3 regions of the Stutzerimonas marianensis genome follow, and region 2 is predicted to be linked to each of the others. Evidence: predicted binding sites of a transcription regulator. Region 2 holds the regulator's gene; each other region holds the start of a gene.
What was found. The regulator LexA, encoded in region 2, represses DNA repair genes until DNA is damaged. The targets are predictions, from matches to a motif close to CTGTNTNNNNANACAG.
Positions count from the first base shown of each region.

Region 1: the regulator LexA is predicted to act here: its motif matches at 3,033-3,048, upstream of imuA (translesion DNA synthesis-associated protein ImuA).
Region 3: the regulator LexA is predicted to act here: its motif matches at 2,818-2,833, upstream of recN (DNA repair protein RecN).

Region 1 covers NZ_JALGRD010000004.1:6,777-11,899, reverse strand. Annotated here, with positions in the region: gene mtnA (S-methyl-5-thioribose-1-phosphate isomerase) at 1-418, opposite strand, end outside; gene MST27_RS07785 (DUF3649 domain-containing protein) at 825-1,121, shown strand; gene MST27_RS07780 (PepSY-associated TM helix domain-containing protein) at 1,118-2,644, shown strand; gene MST27_RS07775 (DUF3325 domain-containing protein) at 2,641-2,964, shown strand; gene imuA (translesion DNA synthesis-associated protein ImuA) at 3,072-3,689, shown strand; gene MST27_RS07765 (Y-family DNA polymerase) at 3,691-5,100, shown strand; gene MST27_RS07760 (error-prone DNA polymerase) at 5,097-5,123, shown strand, end outside.
Region 2 covers NZ_JALGRD010000007.1:234,763-239,885, reverse strand. Annotated here, with positions in the region: gene MST27_RS14105 (LEA/WHy family protein) at 1-292, opposite strand, end outside; gene MST27_RS14100 (S-methyl-5'-thioinosine phosphorylase) at 441-1,178, opposite strand; gene nagZ (beta-N-acetylhexosaminidase) at 1,193-2,191, opposite strand; gene MST27_RS14090 (L,D-transpeptidase) at 2,192-2,731, opposite strand; gene MST27_RS14085 (TetR/AcrR family transcriptional regulator) at 2,770-3,477, opposite strand; gene lexA (transcriptional repressor LexA) at 3,674-4,282, shown strand; gene sulA (SOS-induced cell division inhibitor SulA) at 4,294-4,779, shown strand; gene MST27_RS14070 (hypothetical protein) at 4,841-5,074, opposite strand.
Region 3 covers NZ_JALGRD010000005.1:248,284-253,406, forward strand. Annotated here, with positions in the region: gene MST27_RS10905 (outer membrane protein assembly factor BamE) at 1-445, opposite strand, end outside; gene fur (ferric iron uptake transcriptional regulator) at 540-947, shown strand; gene recN (DNA repair protein RecN) at 1,121-2,794, opposite strand; gene grpE (nucleotide exchange factor GrpE) at 3,033-3,602, shown strand; gene dnaK (molecular chaperone DnaK) at 3,700-5,123, shown strand, end outside.

The DNA of each region.
Region 1 (5,123 bases), on a different contig from region 2:
CCTCGCGATCGCTGGCGTGGATCGAGACGGCTTGAGCCTCGGCGGCCGCATAGGGGTCCTCTCCCGGCTTTAGCCGATCCAGGCGCTCGCGCATCTGGTTCAACGCCCAGAACAGATTGACCGCCGTGGGGCGCGAATCGGCCAGCCGTTTGTAATCAGCCTCCAGCGCCGCTCGCCAGTCGCCGCCTTCAGCCAGGCGATCGCGCAGCGCCAGCGTCAGGCCGTAGGCCGCGCTGATGCCGATCGCAGGTGCGCCGCGCACCACCATTTCGGCAATGGCCGTCGCAACGGCGGCAGCCGAGTCGTAGGCACTCCAGACTTCCTCCAGTGGCAGCCTACGCTGGTCGAGCAAACGCAGTTGCCCTTCCTGCCATTCGATGGCCTTTACCTTTTCCGCGGCAAGCAAGCGCTCACGCATGGCATTCCTCTCTTGATTCGGCGGTGGCCCTGGCATTGCGAAGGCCGAAAGACAAAGAAGCCCGGTCGCTTCCGAGCCGGGCTTCTTCGCTTCGTGAGATCGGGACGGCAGTGAGTACTCGCCCTTGCACCGTTACCCGGGTCGCGAATCCTAATCGACTGAATTTTTCAGTACAAGCCAAGGCGGATGCGGCCCGACCGGCCCGATAGCAGGCCGGGGCAGCGCCTCACAAAGACACACGAACAGATGATTACAAATAATAAAAATTCGCATTAACATACGCACCCAGAACTATGGGGTTGCCTGGATCGACGGGGTTCTTCCGTTCGCAACCACCTTGTACCGCAACGGCTATCGCGTACCGGCCGCATGACCGCTTCCGATGAGCGAGCCAGAGGACCATTCGATGAGCTTGACCCTGTCACAAAGAGGGCTCGACCTGGCCGGACGCATCACGGCTGCCCTGTTCGGCGGCTATGCGCTGGCTTTTGGCTTCACAGCCTTCCTGACCGTCTACCTGCCCTTATCGCGGCCCGATCGGGTGGTAACCGCTAGCCTCCTGTGTTTCGCCGTCTGGGTCGCTGCTGTCCTCTATGCCTTCGCGGCCCGCAGCGCGTGGCGTGCCTGGCTATGGCTGGCTGTGCTCGCGTTGCTGCTCGGCCTGTTCGCCTACCTGCCCACCGAGTGGAGAACCCGCCCATGAGCCTGCGTCAATCGATGGCTGGCCTGCATACCTGGGGTGGCTTGCTGCCCAGCTGGTTACTCTTCGTGATCCTCTTCGCTGGCACCCTGGCCTGTTTCGACAAGGAGCTGGAGCGCTGGATGCGTCCGGCGCTGCACGCGACCACCGCCACAAGCAGCAGTCTCGACGCCGACCATGTGAAGCAGTGGCTCGAGGCTAACGTCAAGGAACCACTGCATGCCTATTGGCTGCACGGCCCGACCGAACGCGAGCCCTACTGGCGGCTGGGCTGGGAGAAGGACGGCAGCGGTGAGCGCGGTCGAGTCGTCTTCGACCCGGCCAGCGGCGAGCCGATGCCGGAAACGCTGGGCGGCGAGTTCTTCTTCACCCTGCACTACAACCTGCACGCCGGTCAGGTCGGCATGTATATCGTCGGCCTGGCCGGGATGTTCATGCTGGTGGCGCTGGTGTCGGGAATCATCGTGCACCGGCGGATATTCAAGGATTTCTTCACGCTACGACCCCAGGCCAACGGCCAACGCGCCTGGCTTGATGCGCACAACCTCTTCGGTGTCATCGGCCTGCCCTTTCACCTGATCCTGGCCTACACCGGGGTCGCCGTGTTCGTGGCGTCCTATATGCCTGCCGGCGCGCTCGTGGCCTACGATGGCAACCCGCTCGCGTTCTACGAGGAAGTCCAGGGTGGCTACCACCGCAACGAGCTGGACCAGCCCGCCGGCACAATGGGCTCCATCGACGGAATGATCCGCGATGCACGCCAACGCTGGGAAGGTGGCGAACCGGGCTGGATCATCGTCGAGCACCCTTTTGACGCCTCGGCGGTGGTCAGTATTCGGCAGCTGGACCCCTCCCGAATCGGCTCGCCACAAGATGCGCTCCACTACGACGCCTTCACTGGCGAACTGCTTCACCAACAGCAGGCGCCCGCCGCCTACGAGGCCTACACCTGGCTGGTCGGCCTGCACATGGCGCAGTTCGGTGGACAGATCGTCCGAGTCCTCTACGGCCTGCTCGGGCTGGCCGGTTGCGCCATGCTGGTTGCCGGGTCAGCCGTCTGGCTGCGCAAGCGTGAAGCACGCCAGTCGAGTGGTCTGCAGGTCGTGCGTGCGCTAAATAGCGCTGTATTTTTCGGGCTCCCCATCGCTTCACTGACGCTGCTCTGGGCCAATCGCCTGTTGCCGGATGATCTACCCGCACGAGCAGCGACCGAGGCCTGGTGCTTCGCTCTGAGTTGGCTGGTGGTCGCCGCGCTGGCCGTGCTCGGCTACCAGCGCTCGACGCAGCTGCAACGCCACCTGTTCGCCCTGCTGGCCGTGCTGGCGCTGGGCCTGCCGATACTCAATGGCCTGACCGCACCACAAGGACATTTGTTTGCCAGCCTCGGCCGGGGTGATCTGACGCTTGCCGGTATAGACCTGGTAGTACTCGTCGCAGGGGCGCTCTGCGCCTGGCGGGCTTGCACCCGCCCTGCAACGCAGCAGCACCTGCGCCCTACTCGCCATGCGCAGGAGGTCGCGCCATGAATCTGCTTAGCTTCGCACTGGCTTACGCCGCCATGATTGCACTCTGTCTGGCCATACCCCGTCATCACCGCCAGCTGTTCGAGCTGGCTCCGCCCCCTGCCCGGCAACGCGCCCTTCGTCTGTTGGCGCTCGTGTTGCTGATGACGGCCGCGGCGCTGAACGTGGCTTTTTCAGGTTGGGCGATAGGGCTGGTGGTTTCCCTGGCGCAGCTGATGTGTGCCGGTCTGCTGGTTGGGCTGATGTTGGCCTGGCGTGAGCGCCTCCTGCTCCCGATCGGCGCTACGCTCAGCCTGGTTGGTGTGGTGACGGCCTTCATCTGATCGGCAGCGCCGCTTTGCAGTGGCGCTTCATCACCTCGGCTTGACCACGGCTCGGACAAGGCAGAATACTGTACACACATACAGTATTCGTGGATTTGCTGTTCGCCATGTCCTCCGTTGTATCCCTTGATCACCTGCTCGATGCGCGCCGACTATGGCGCGGCCAGCGCAGCACGGCAGCCCTAAGCACCCAACCGACAGGCCATGCAGCCCTGGATGCGGCGCTACCGGGTGGCGGCTGGCCGATAGCGGCATTGAGCGAATTGCTCATCGCCACGACAGGTATCGGCGAACTACGCCTGCTATGGCCCACCCTGGCACGCCTGACCACCCGTGGCGAGCGCGTCGTGCTGATCGCGCCACCCTATTTGCCTTTCCCTCCCGCCTGGCTCTCCGCAGGCGTCGACCTCCGCCAGCTCAGCCTCGTGCGCGCCATGGGCCAGGAGGCCTTGTGGGCAGCCGAACAATGCTTGCGTTCGGGCAGTTGTGGGGCGGTGCTGTGCTGGCCACAGCAGGCCGATGATCGCTCGTTGCGACGCCTGCAGGTGGCCGCTGAAACCGGGCAAACACTGGCCTTTGCCTATCGCCCGTTGCGCGAATCCGTCAACCCGTCGCCGGCAGCGCTGCGCCTGGCGATCGAAAGTCACCCGGCCCAGGTGCGAATTCTCAAATGCCGCGGTGGGCTGGCACCGGCCCGGCCGATATCAGCCATGGGCTGGCATTGACATGTGGGCCTGCATTTTGCTGCCACAGCTGGCCATGGATGGTGTATTGCGTACACGCGCCGATCGAGCGTCACCGCTGGTCTTGCTGAGCGGTACCGCTCAGCGCCGTATGCTCCAGGCCGTCAACCCCGCCGCTCGAGCACTCGGGCTAAAACCTGGCCAGCCATTGGCGGCGGCGCTGGCCCTGACTCGGGCATTCTCCACAGCCGAATATGACGTGGCGGCCATCGAGCACTGGCAGCAACTGCTGGCCGCCTGGGCTTATGGCTACAGCTCCCAGGTCAGCCTGCATTATCCGCGCTGTCTGCTGTTGGAGGTTCATTCCAGTTTCAGCCTGTTTGGCCCCTGGCCGCGTTTCGAGGCACGCCTGCGAGCCGAACTGGATGAGCTGGGCTTTCGACACCGCCTCTGCCTGGCCCCCTATCCGGCTGCCGCTCGAGTTCTGGTCAATGTCCACGATGGTCTTGCCGTTACCGACACCCCTCGCCTGCACCAGGTACTTGGCCAGTTACCGATCGAGCGGATCGGCCTGCCACGCGAGGCCGCCACTGCGTTTGCACGTATGGGAATACGGACCCTGAAACAAGCCCTGAGCCTGCCACGTGCCAGCCTGGCACGGCGCTTTGCGAGTGATGTGCTGATCCAGCTCGATACCCTGCAGGGTCATCGGCCGCTGCCTCTGGAGTTCTACCGCCCACCGGATGTCTTCGACACCCGCATCGAATTGAATTTCGAGGTCGAGTCTCACCAGGCCCTGCTGTTTCCATTGCGCAGGCTGACCGCCGACCTGGCCGCCTTTCTCGCCGGACGGGACAGTGGCGTCCAGCGTTTCAGGCTGTATCTGGAGCATCGCACCCTGCCCGACAGCGAGGTGCCGGTCGGCCTGCTCAGTGCCGAGCGCGAGTCCGCCATGCTGTTCGAACTGACCCGTGGCCGCCTCGAGCACCTGCAGCTGCCAGCCCCCGTCCTTGCGGTGCGTCTGGTCGCTCGTGATCTGCCAGCCTTCACGCCGGTCCATCAACCCCTGTTCGACGAGCGCCCGCAGCAGAATGTGCCCTGGGAGCAACTGCGCGAACGCCTCCGCGCCCGACTGGGCGACGAAGCCGTGGTCTCGCTGAGCGCACGCGCGGATCACCGCCCCGAATGCGCCTGGCAGGAAAGCAGCCTCGCCCGCACCGAACCATGGCCCCACGCCGGGTTGCGCCCCGGCTGGCTGCTGAGTGCTCCGCAGCCCTTGCGCGAAGAGGGCCTACTCATCCTGGCCGGCCCCGAGCGCATCGAGTCCGGCTGGTGGGATGGTGCCGACGCACGACGCGACTACTACCGGGTACAGACCGCTACCGGCCAGCAGGGTTGGGCATTTCGCGCCCTCCCTGGAGGGCCGCTGCTGCTGCACGGCTGGTTCGCATGAGCATCGAATACGCCGAGCTGCAC
Region 2 (5,123 bases):
GGATAGTCGCCCAGGCACTGGACTCACCTTTGGCCAGTTCGACGTCGTTGAGATGGACCCGGTAGACGAGGCCTCGGACCGGAAGACTCCGCTCGTTGGGGTTGTCGATACGAAAGCGAAGCATGAATTGCTGCTCAAGCAATCGCGCCTTGATGATCTCGACATCGGTCAACTGGACGTCAGGATCCTGGAAATCACTGGAAAACCAGGTGGAACAGCCCGCCGTGGCGGTTAGCAAACCCAGCAAGACCACAACTCTGGATATTCTTCTTATCGGCGCGTGGCACAGCATTCCGGTACTCCAAAGGACGACCAAGTGTAGCAAGCACCCCTTGGCCTGCAATGCACTGGTAGGCGAATTTAGCACGTCTGTGCTACGACTTTGCTACCGTCCTGCCCAGGTGGCGCGTGAAGCCAGCGCGCCACCTTCCGGGGCCTACTCACCCGAGCAGCGCACGCGCCAAAACTGCTCGAACCTTGGCGATTCCTTCCTTCAATGCAGCCTCGATCTCGGCCATGGTGATGATCCCGGTGGTCTTTCCCGCAGCCGGATTGACGACCAGCGCAAGGCAGACATACGGCAGGTCCAGCTCCCTCGCCAATACCGCTTCGGGCATCCCGGTCATACCGACGATGTCGCATCCGTCACGCTCCATCCGGGCAATCTCGGCCACCGTCTCCAGCCTCGGCCCCTGCGTGCAGCCATACACGCCATGACTGCTGAACGCATAGCCTTCGGCAGCCAGCGCGCCGATCAAGCGTTGCCGCAGCGCCTCGTCATAGGGATAGCTGAAATCGACGTGCGTGACGTGGTCGATGTCGTCCTGGAAGAAAGTGTGTTCGCGGCCGTAGGTGTAGTCGATCAGTTGATGCGGTACGCACAGATGGCCTGCCCCCATCGCGGCATGAATGCCACCGACCGCATTGACTGCGAGCACAGCGTCGGCACCGGCCTGCTTCAAGGCCCAGAGATTGGCACGGTAGTTCACCTGGTGCGGAGGGATGCGATGGGGGTGGCCGTGCCTGGCGAGAAAGAGGATGTCATTACCCGCGTACTGCCCCCTCAGGATGTCCGCGGACGGAGGGCCGTAAGGCGTTTCGATGAAGCGCGCTTCACTCAGGGTAAGGCCTGGCAACTCGGTCAGGCCGGTGCCGCCGATGATGGCGTGAACAGTCATGCGTTTTCCTTGGTTCAGGCAACGAGGCCTGCCGACTTGAGTGATTCAAGCGCGGCGAGCCAATGCGGATTCTGCTTGTATTCCAGCGAGCCAACGCACCGGCGGCGCATCGTCTTCAGTGCTGGAGGCGCTTGAACGCGCAGGCGCTGCAGTGCACTGAGCGCCAGTTCAGCCGCAGCGCGATCGTTGCACACAAGCCCCATGTCGCACCCAGCCCCAAGAGCGGCCTCGATGCGACTGGCCGCATCGCCGGCGACGTGCGCGCCCGCCATCGACAGATCGTCGCTGAAGATCACGCCGCGAAAGCCCAGCTCCTGACGGAGGATGTCCTGCAACCAGCGGCGAGAAAACCCAGCCGGTTGGTCATCGACCGCTGGATAGATGACATGCGCCGGCATCACGGCATCGAGCTCGCCGGCCAACTGGCGGAAAGGCACCATGTCCTGCTCGCGGATCAGGTCCAGCGATCGTTCATCCACGGGGATCGCGACATGCGAATCGGCCTCTGCCCAACCATGCCCCGGGAAGTGCTTGCCGGTGGTTGCCATGCCGGCCCGCCGCATCCCCCGCATGAATGCGCCTGCAAGCTTGCTCGTTTGCACCGCATCACCGCCGAACGAGCGGGCACCAATGACCGCGCTGCGCTGGTGATCAAGATCCAGTACCGGCGCGAAGCTGAAGTCGAGCCCCACCGCGAGCACCTCGGTGGCCATGACCCAACCACAGGTTTCGGCCAGCTGCGCCGCATCCTGACGGCCAGCGAAGTCGCCCATCGCCGGCAGGCGCACGACATCACGGCGCAGCCTCTGGACGCGCCCGCCCTCCTGATCCACAGCCAGAAGCAGATCCGGCCGAATCGCGCGAACCGACCTCGAAAGCTCCGCGACCTGACGAGGGTGTTCGATATTGCGGGCAAACAGGATCAACCCGCCGACCTCGGGCTGGCGCAGCAGGTGACGATCCTCGGCACTCAACCAGGTGCCTGCGATATCCAGCATCAATGAACCAAGCATTTACGACGTCAATCCTTCATCGAGCACCGCGCTTGCCCATTCCGGACGGGCCGCCTCTTCGATATGGACCTCACAACCAGCGGGCACCAGGGGAAAGAGAGCGAGCAAATCCGCGTTACGCAGCCTGATGCAACCGTGAGATAGCGGCACGCCCATGGGCTCGGTATCAGGCGTGCCGTGCAAATAGATGTAGCGGCGAAAGGTATCCACCGCCCCAAGACGATTGAAGCCGAGCTCGCAACCGCTGAGCCAGAGAATCCGGGTCAGGATCCAGTCTCGCCCGGGGTACTGTTCGTGCAATGCCGGCGTCCATACTTCTCCGGTCCAACGCCTCCCCCGTAACACAGCCCCAAGGGGCAAGCCTTCACCTATACGGGCGCGGACCCGGTGACGCCCGCGAGGGGTACAACCGGAACCATTCTGCTCGCCTACCCCGTTACGGGCGGAAGATATTGGCAAGCGCACACGCAGCCGCCCGCCCGAGAAGCCATAGAGCCGCTGGTCAGCGATGGAAACATGGAGCAAATCGAGTGTAAGCATGGGCCGGTAGCTTAGCCGATCGACCGCGGACGGTGAACTCAACCCTTGGCAGGCATCGCCAGCGCGTTGCGCCGTGCGATGGGTTGAGCTTGCGCCAGCGTCGCGTCGAGCCCGCCTGAATCGGCTCGCATCCCCGCAGCGAGGAACGGCACCATCATCCGCATGACCTGCTCGATCGACGTCTTCGCACCGAAGTCATTCTCGGCGATGGCGCGAAGCGCCTTGATCCCGGACATGCTGAATGCCGCCGCCCCGAGCATGAAGTGCACCCGCCAGAACAGCTCGATGGGTGGAATCGCTGGCGAAGCTTCGTGCACGCGCATCATGTAACGACGGAACACCTTGCCGTACATGTCTTCCAGATAACGCCGCAGATGCCCCTGGCTCTGGCTGAAGGACAAGCCCAGCAGCCGCATGAAGATCGACAGGTCGTCACCGCTTCGGGGTTTGACCGCCAAAGCCTGCTCGACGAGGATTTCCAGCAGTTCCTCCAAGCTATCGGTCTTGTCAGACTGGGCTTCACGCCGGTCCAGTTCTCGCTCCAGGCTGGCACAGAACGGACCGAGAAACCGAGAGAAGACCGCCTGGATGAGGGCCTTTTTGGAGCCGAAGTGATAGTTGACCGCCGCGAGGTTGACCCCCGCCTTGCTGGTGATCAGGCGAAGCGATGTCTCGGCGAAGCCTTTTTCCGCGAACAGCTGTTCCGCCGCATCCAGAATCCGCTCGACTGTTTCCGACTGCGCCATGCCCTCTCCCGAACACCAAACAAGTGTTTGAAACTTACGTTTCGGCCCGAACCAAGTCAACCTGAAACCGCCGTGGGCCCGGGCGCCATGTCGGAAAGCTTGCATCATGCCCGCGCCCGGCTCAACCAAACAAGGATTGCCAAGGTCAGATCACTGTATATAATCCCAGCACCTGTATAAAAGAACAGAGCCCATCATGATCAAGCTGACCCCGCGGCAGTCGGAAATCCTTGCCTTCATCAAGCGATGCTTGGAAGACAACGGCTATCCGCCGACACGCGCTGAAATTGCGCAGGAGTTGGGCTTCAAATCACCGAATGCCGCCGAGGAGCACCTCAAGGCACTGGCCCGCAAGGGTGCGATTGAAATGACGCCAGGCGCATCCAGAGGCATCCGGGTGCCAGGCATCGAACCGGCAGCCGAGGAGAACGGGCTTCCCGTGATCGGTCGTGTCGCGGCAGGTGCCCCCATTCTTGCCGCGCAGAACATCGAAGAATCCTGTCAGATCAACCCTGCATTTTTTCATCCCCGTGCCGATTACCTGTTGCGTGTACGCGGCACGAGCATGAAGGACATCGGCATATTCGACGGCGACCTGCTCGCGGTGCATACGACGCGTGAAGCGCGCAATGGTCAGGTGGTCGTGGCACGCCTGGACGATGAAGTGACCGTCAAGCGCTTCAAACGAGAAGGGAACAAGGTATGGCTGCTGGCTGAGAATCCTGAGTTCGCCCCTATAGAGGTCGATCTCGAACAGCAGGAACTGGTGATCGAAGGCTTGAGTGTCGGCGTGATTCGCCGTTGAAGGAGAGGTTTATGCAGTATCAACCACTACCCGTTGCAGGCAACCCACCGCAGCTCTCCCTGTTCGAAGGACTCCTTTCGCAGGGCATCACACCGTTCGTGAGACTCGAACAGGCAAACGCCGCCGTACAACCCGCCGAGGAACGCCTCAGTGAGATGACGCTGACAGGCAGCGACATTCACTGTCGCTTGCTGATCGCCCCGATTCTGCGCGATCTGAGCCAAGCCATCGATACCCGCTGGCTTACGCTGATAGCGCCGCCAGGCTCGCTGTCGAACAGCTGGCTGAAGGAAAGTGGATTCAATCGCGACCGCATCCTGCTGTTGCCCGCCCGGGCGTCTCAGACCGCCCTTGACCTGGCTTGCAAGGCACTGATGTCCGGCTGCAGCCATACGGTGATCACCTGGTTCGATCGACTGGATCGTGCCAGTCGCGCCAGGCTGCGCACCGCAGCCGAACAGGGCGCCGCCCAGAGTCTGAACATCAGAATGGCTTGAAGCCTGAAGACACCGGCACAGGGATGTGCCATCGATACACGCCGGGCGCAACGCCCGCCGCTCAATGCAAGACGCGCGGAGCCTCTTCCTGCTCCAGCTCTCCTTCCGACATCCGACCTGCCATCTGTACGCCCACATTGAACATCGCCTTGGCGATTTCGACGTGTTGCCCCTGCAGGAAGGCCTTGGCGTCGTCGGAAAAATCCAGCGTCACCAGCACCCCTTCGTCATCGGCGCGACGCAGCACGATGCTGCCATCGGGAAGCTCGACGATTTCCAGAAATGAGGTTGGCATAGGACTGGCTCTCTGGTGAAAGGCGGGCATTGTAACAGCCACCGACATG
Region 3 (5,123 bases), on a different contig from region 2:
CGAGCAGTGAGCCTGGCTCGGCGGGTTGCTCGGATGAGGGGGCCGGTTGCCGAGGCGCGGATACTTCACCTGCAGGTGGCTGCGTACCGAGAATGGCTTCGTCGCGGCTGACGCCGGGCTTGAAGTCGCCTGCCAGGCCGGCAAGCTGGTCATTGCTGTTGAACACCAGGCTGATGCGCTCTTGCTGGCGTTGGCTTCCGCCCGGCTTGATGCTGTAGAGATAATCCCAGCGATTGGCATGGAACGTGTCGGTGATCAGCGGGTTGCCCATGATAAACCGTACTTGCGAGCGGGTCATTCCCGGGCGCAACTGGTCTATCATGTCTTGCGTCACGACATTGCCCTGTTGAATGTCGACCTTGTAAACCCCGGGGAATGAACAACCGGCGAGTGCGAACAGGCCCACCAGGGTGAGACTGGACAGCAAGAGCTTGGTGTTTTGCATCGGTAGGTGACTTCCACTATCTTGGCTGGGCAAAGACCCGGATCATACCCGCATTGAAGGAGGCTGCGAAACAGCAGCAGCGAGAAAGCCAACCATGGTTGAAAATAGCGAACTACGCAAAGCTGGGCTCAAGGTAACCCTGCCACGGGTCAAGATCCTGCAGATGCTGGATACCGCCGATCGGCGCCATATGAGTGCCGAAGACGTTTACAAGGCGCTCATGGAGGCTGGCGAAGACGTTGGCTTGGCGACCGTCTACCGGGTGCTGACCCAGTTCGAAGCGGCCGGGCTGGTGGTTCGGCATAACTTCGATGGTGGTCACGCCGTGTTCGAGCTGGCCGACAGCGGTCACCACGACCATATGGTGTGCGTCGATACGGGTGACGTCATCGAGTTCTTCGACTCGGAAATCGAGAAGCTGCAGAAGGATATCGTCAAACGGCACGGCTACGAGCTGGTCGACCACAATCTGGTCCTCTACGTCCGTAAGAAGGAAGGCTGATCGGCTGACCGGTCAAAGTGCGTGCTTTCCGAGTGCCGCCTGTACCTGTATATGAAGAAACCCCGCCACGTGCGGGGTTTCTTTTTTCCAATGTCGCAGTGCCGCTGACGCCTAGCTTTTAGGCGTCTCTACGGTGATCGTCCCTGTGTCGATAGGGGCGGCGGCCTTTGATTTCACGCCTGGGCGGAGGCGATCATCTGCCGTGCATGCGCCATGGCCTGTTCCGTGAGATCGACCCCGCCCAGCATGCGAGCAATCTCTTCCACGCGTTCGCTGCCGTCCAGTGCGGCCACCGCGGTATGGGTTTCATCCTGCCCGCGCGCCTTATGGACGAACAGGTGGTGGTGCCCCTGGGCGGCGACTTGGGGCAGATGGGTCACGGTCAGTACCTGGCCGCGCTCGCCTAGGCGGCGCAGCAATTGCCCGACCACTTCGGCCGTGGGGCCGCCGATACCTACATCTACCTCGTCGAATACCAGGGTCGGGATGCGGGATGTCTGGGCTGTGATGACCTGAATCGCCAGGCTGATGCGAGACAGTTCGCCGCCCGAGGCGACCTTCGCCAGGGGGCGCAGCGGTTGGCCGGGGTTGGCGCTGACCAGGAATTCGACCTGCTCGAGGCCATGCGGGACGGGGTCACCCTCGGCTGTTGGCTTGAGGGTCACGCTGAAGCGACCGCCGGGCATGCCCAAACGCTGAATTTCGCTTTCGACGGCACGCCCCAGTGTTTCGGCAGCCTCCTGACGGACCAGGCTAAGTGCCTCCGCTTTCTCGCGGTAATGTCGGGCATAGGCCGTCAGTTCCTCGGTGAGTTGTTCCAGTGCGTCATCGTCGGCGTTGAGACTTTCCAGCTCTTCCAGCAGGCGTTGCTGTAGCGCCGGTAGGTCGGCGGGTTGTACCCGATGCTTGCGCGCCAGGGTGTAGATGCTGTCGAGGCGCTCTTCGAGCCACTGCTGTCGCTGCGGGTCAGAATCGAAATGGTCGAGGAAGCGGTTCAGTTCGCCAACCGCCTCCTCGACCTGTATCTGAGCGCTGGACAACAGGTTGACCGCTTCCCCCAGTGCGCCGGGCTGGTTCTGGAACGCCGTCAGGCGGTTGAGGCTGGCGGTCAGCGCCGAAAGTACATTCCCCGCGTCGCTTTCACTGCACAGGTCCAGCACCTGCCGGCAGGCGCCAAGCAGATGCTCGGCGTTGGCCAGGTTCTTGTGCTCTTGCTCGAGCTGCTCGAGTTCATCTTCGCCTAGTGCGAGGGTTTCCAGTTCCTCGAGCTGATAGCTGAGCAGCTGGTGCCGCGCACGCTGTTCATCGCTGCTGTCGCTCAGGCGCTCCAGAGTCTGTCGTGTCTGCCGCCAGCGTTGTGCGGCAAGCTGCACCTGGCGAGCCAGCTCCTGGCTGCCGCTGTACTCGTCGAGCAGGCGCCGATGGGTGTCGAGCTTGAGCAGGGACTGATGCTCATGCTGGCTGTGGATATCGATGAGCAGCTCGCCCAGCGCCTTGAGGTCACCTTGCGGGCACGGGGTACCGTTGATGTACCCGCGCGAGCGCCCTTCAGCTGTGATGACGCGTCGCAGGATGCAGGGGCCGTCGTTGTCGAGGTCGCGCTCGGCCAGCCAGGCGCGGGCGTCGGGGATGTCATCCAGGTCGAAGCTGGCAAGAATATCGGCCTTGTCGGCACCGATGCGTACGATGCTGCTGTCGGCACGGTCACCCAGCGTGAGGCCCAGCGCGTCCAGCATGATCGACTTGCCGGCGCCGGTCTCGCCGCTGATCACGCTCATTCCGCGTTTCAGCTCGAGGTCCAGGTGTTCGACGATGGCGTAATTGTGGACGGACAGATGAACCAGCATGACGGGCTCCCGTGGTGTCGTGTCTGGCTATTTATACAGTGGTTTTCGTGGCGGCTACAAGCTGCTAGCTACCGACGGCATGTAAATAAAAGATGCAGGTCGCACCGCCGGTAGAAAGCCGCGACGTTGCGTTGCCCTCCCAATCTCTCAACCCGCCCTTGAAGCCAGCGTCTTAGCCCCCATATAGGCGCACAAGCGCGGGTCGACCGCCCGCTGACGTCTCGATGAGGAGGACCGCATGGCCGACGAGCAGAACCTGGACAACCAGACCCTGGAAGAGAACGAGCAAGAGCAAGCCGAAGTGGCTGATGACCTGGCTGCGCGCGTGCAATCGCTCGAGGAGCAGTTGGCAGCTGCACAGGACCAGTCCCTGCGGGTCGCGGCCGAGCTGCAGAACATCCGCCGCCGTGCCGAGCAGGATATCGAGAAAGCCCACAAGTTCGCGCTGGAAAAATTCGCAGGCGACCTGCTGGCGGTTGCCGACAGCCTCGAGCGCGGCCTCGAGCTCTCGAATCCTGATGACGATGCGGTCAAGCCGATGCGCGAAGGTGTCGAGCTGACCCTGAAACTGCTGATCGATACGCTGGCGCGCCACCACCTGGTGCCGCTGGATCCGCAGGGGGAGCCGTTCAACCCTGAGCACCACCAGGCTATGGCGATGGAGGAAAGCACCCATGCCGAGCCGGGCAGTGTGCTCAAGGTGTTCCAGAAGGGTTACCTGCTCAACGGCCGTCTGCTGCGCCCGGCCATGGTCGTGGTCAGCAAGGCACCGGCGGAAACCCCGCCTTCGATTGACGAGAAGGCTTGAATTTCGGCTGCCGACCCCCATCTGGTAGCCAAGCGTTTTTGTGTTACCCGCAGCCGGTAAACAGGCGCGGACCAATCAAAAGTTCGGAGAGAAGCATATGGGCAAGATCATTGGTATCGACCTGGGAACGACAAACTCCTGTGTCTCCATCCTGGAGAACGGCAAGGCCAAGGTCATCGAGAATGCCGAGGGCGGTCGTACCACGCCTTCGATCATCGCGTATTCCAGCGACGGCGAAACCCTGGTCGGCCAGTCGGCCAAGCGTCAAGCCGTGACCAACCCGCAGAACACGCTTTATGCGGTCAAGCGCCTGATCGGTCGTCGCTTCGAGGAAGATGTCGTCCAGAAAGACATCAAGATGGTGCCCTACAGCATCGTCAAGGCCGATAACGGCGACGCCTGGGTGGAAGTGAAAGGCCAGAAGATGGCACCGCCGCAGATCAGCGCCGAAGTGCTGAAGAAAATGAAGAAGACCGCCGAGGACTACCTGGGCGAGCCGGTCACCGAAGCGGTGATCACCGTTCCGGCCTATTTCAACGACAGCCAGCGTCAGGCTACCAAGGATGCCGGTCGCATTGCCGGTCTTGAGGTCAAGCGCATCATCAACGAGCCGACCGCGGCTGCGCTGGCCTACGGTATGGACAAGGCCAAGGGCGACCACACCGTGATCGTCTACGACCTGGGTGGCGGTACCTTCGACGTCTCGGTCATCGAGATCGCCGAAGTCGACGGCGAGCATCAGTTCGAGGTGCTGGCTACCAACGGCGACACCTTCCTCGGTGGCGAGGACTTCGACATCCGACTGATCGACTACCTCGTCGATGAGTTCAAGAAAGAAACCGGCATGAACCTCAAGGGCGATCCGCTGGCCATGCAGCGCCTGAAGGAAGCCGCCGAGAAGGCGAAGATCGAGCTGTCCTCCAGCCAGCAGACCGATGTCAACCTGCCGTACATCACAGCCGACTCGACAGGTCCGAAGCACCTGAACGTGAAGATTTCTCGTGCCAAGCTCGAAGCGCTGGTCGAGGATCTGGTGCAGCGCACCATCGAGCCTTGCCGTCTCGCGATGAAGGATGCCGGTATCGATGCGGCCAAGATCGATGACGTGATCCTGGTCGGTGGTCAGACCCGCATGCCGCTGGTGCAGCAGAAGGTCGCCGAATTCTTCGGCAAGGAAGCGCGCAAGGACGTCAACCCGGACGAGGCCGTCGCCATGGGTGCCGCGATTCAGGGCGCCGTTCTGGCCGGCGACGTCAAGGACGTGCTGCTGCTCGACGTTTCCCCGCTGACCCTGGGTATCGAAACCATGGGTGGCGTGATGACGCCGCTGATCGAAAAGAACACCACCATCCCGACCAAGAAGTCGCAGGTGTTCTCGACCGCTGATGACAACCAGAGCGCCGTGACCATTCACGTGCTGCAGGGCGAGCGCAAGCAGGCGGCGCAAAACAAGTCGCTTGGTCGTTTCGACCTGGCCGAGATTCCGCCGGCCCCCCGCGGCGTACCGCAGATCGAGGTGAC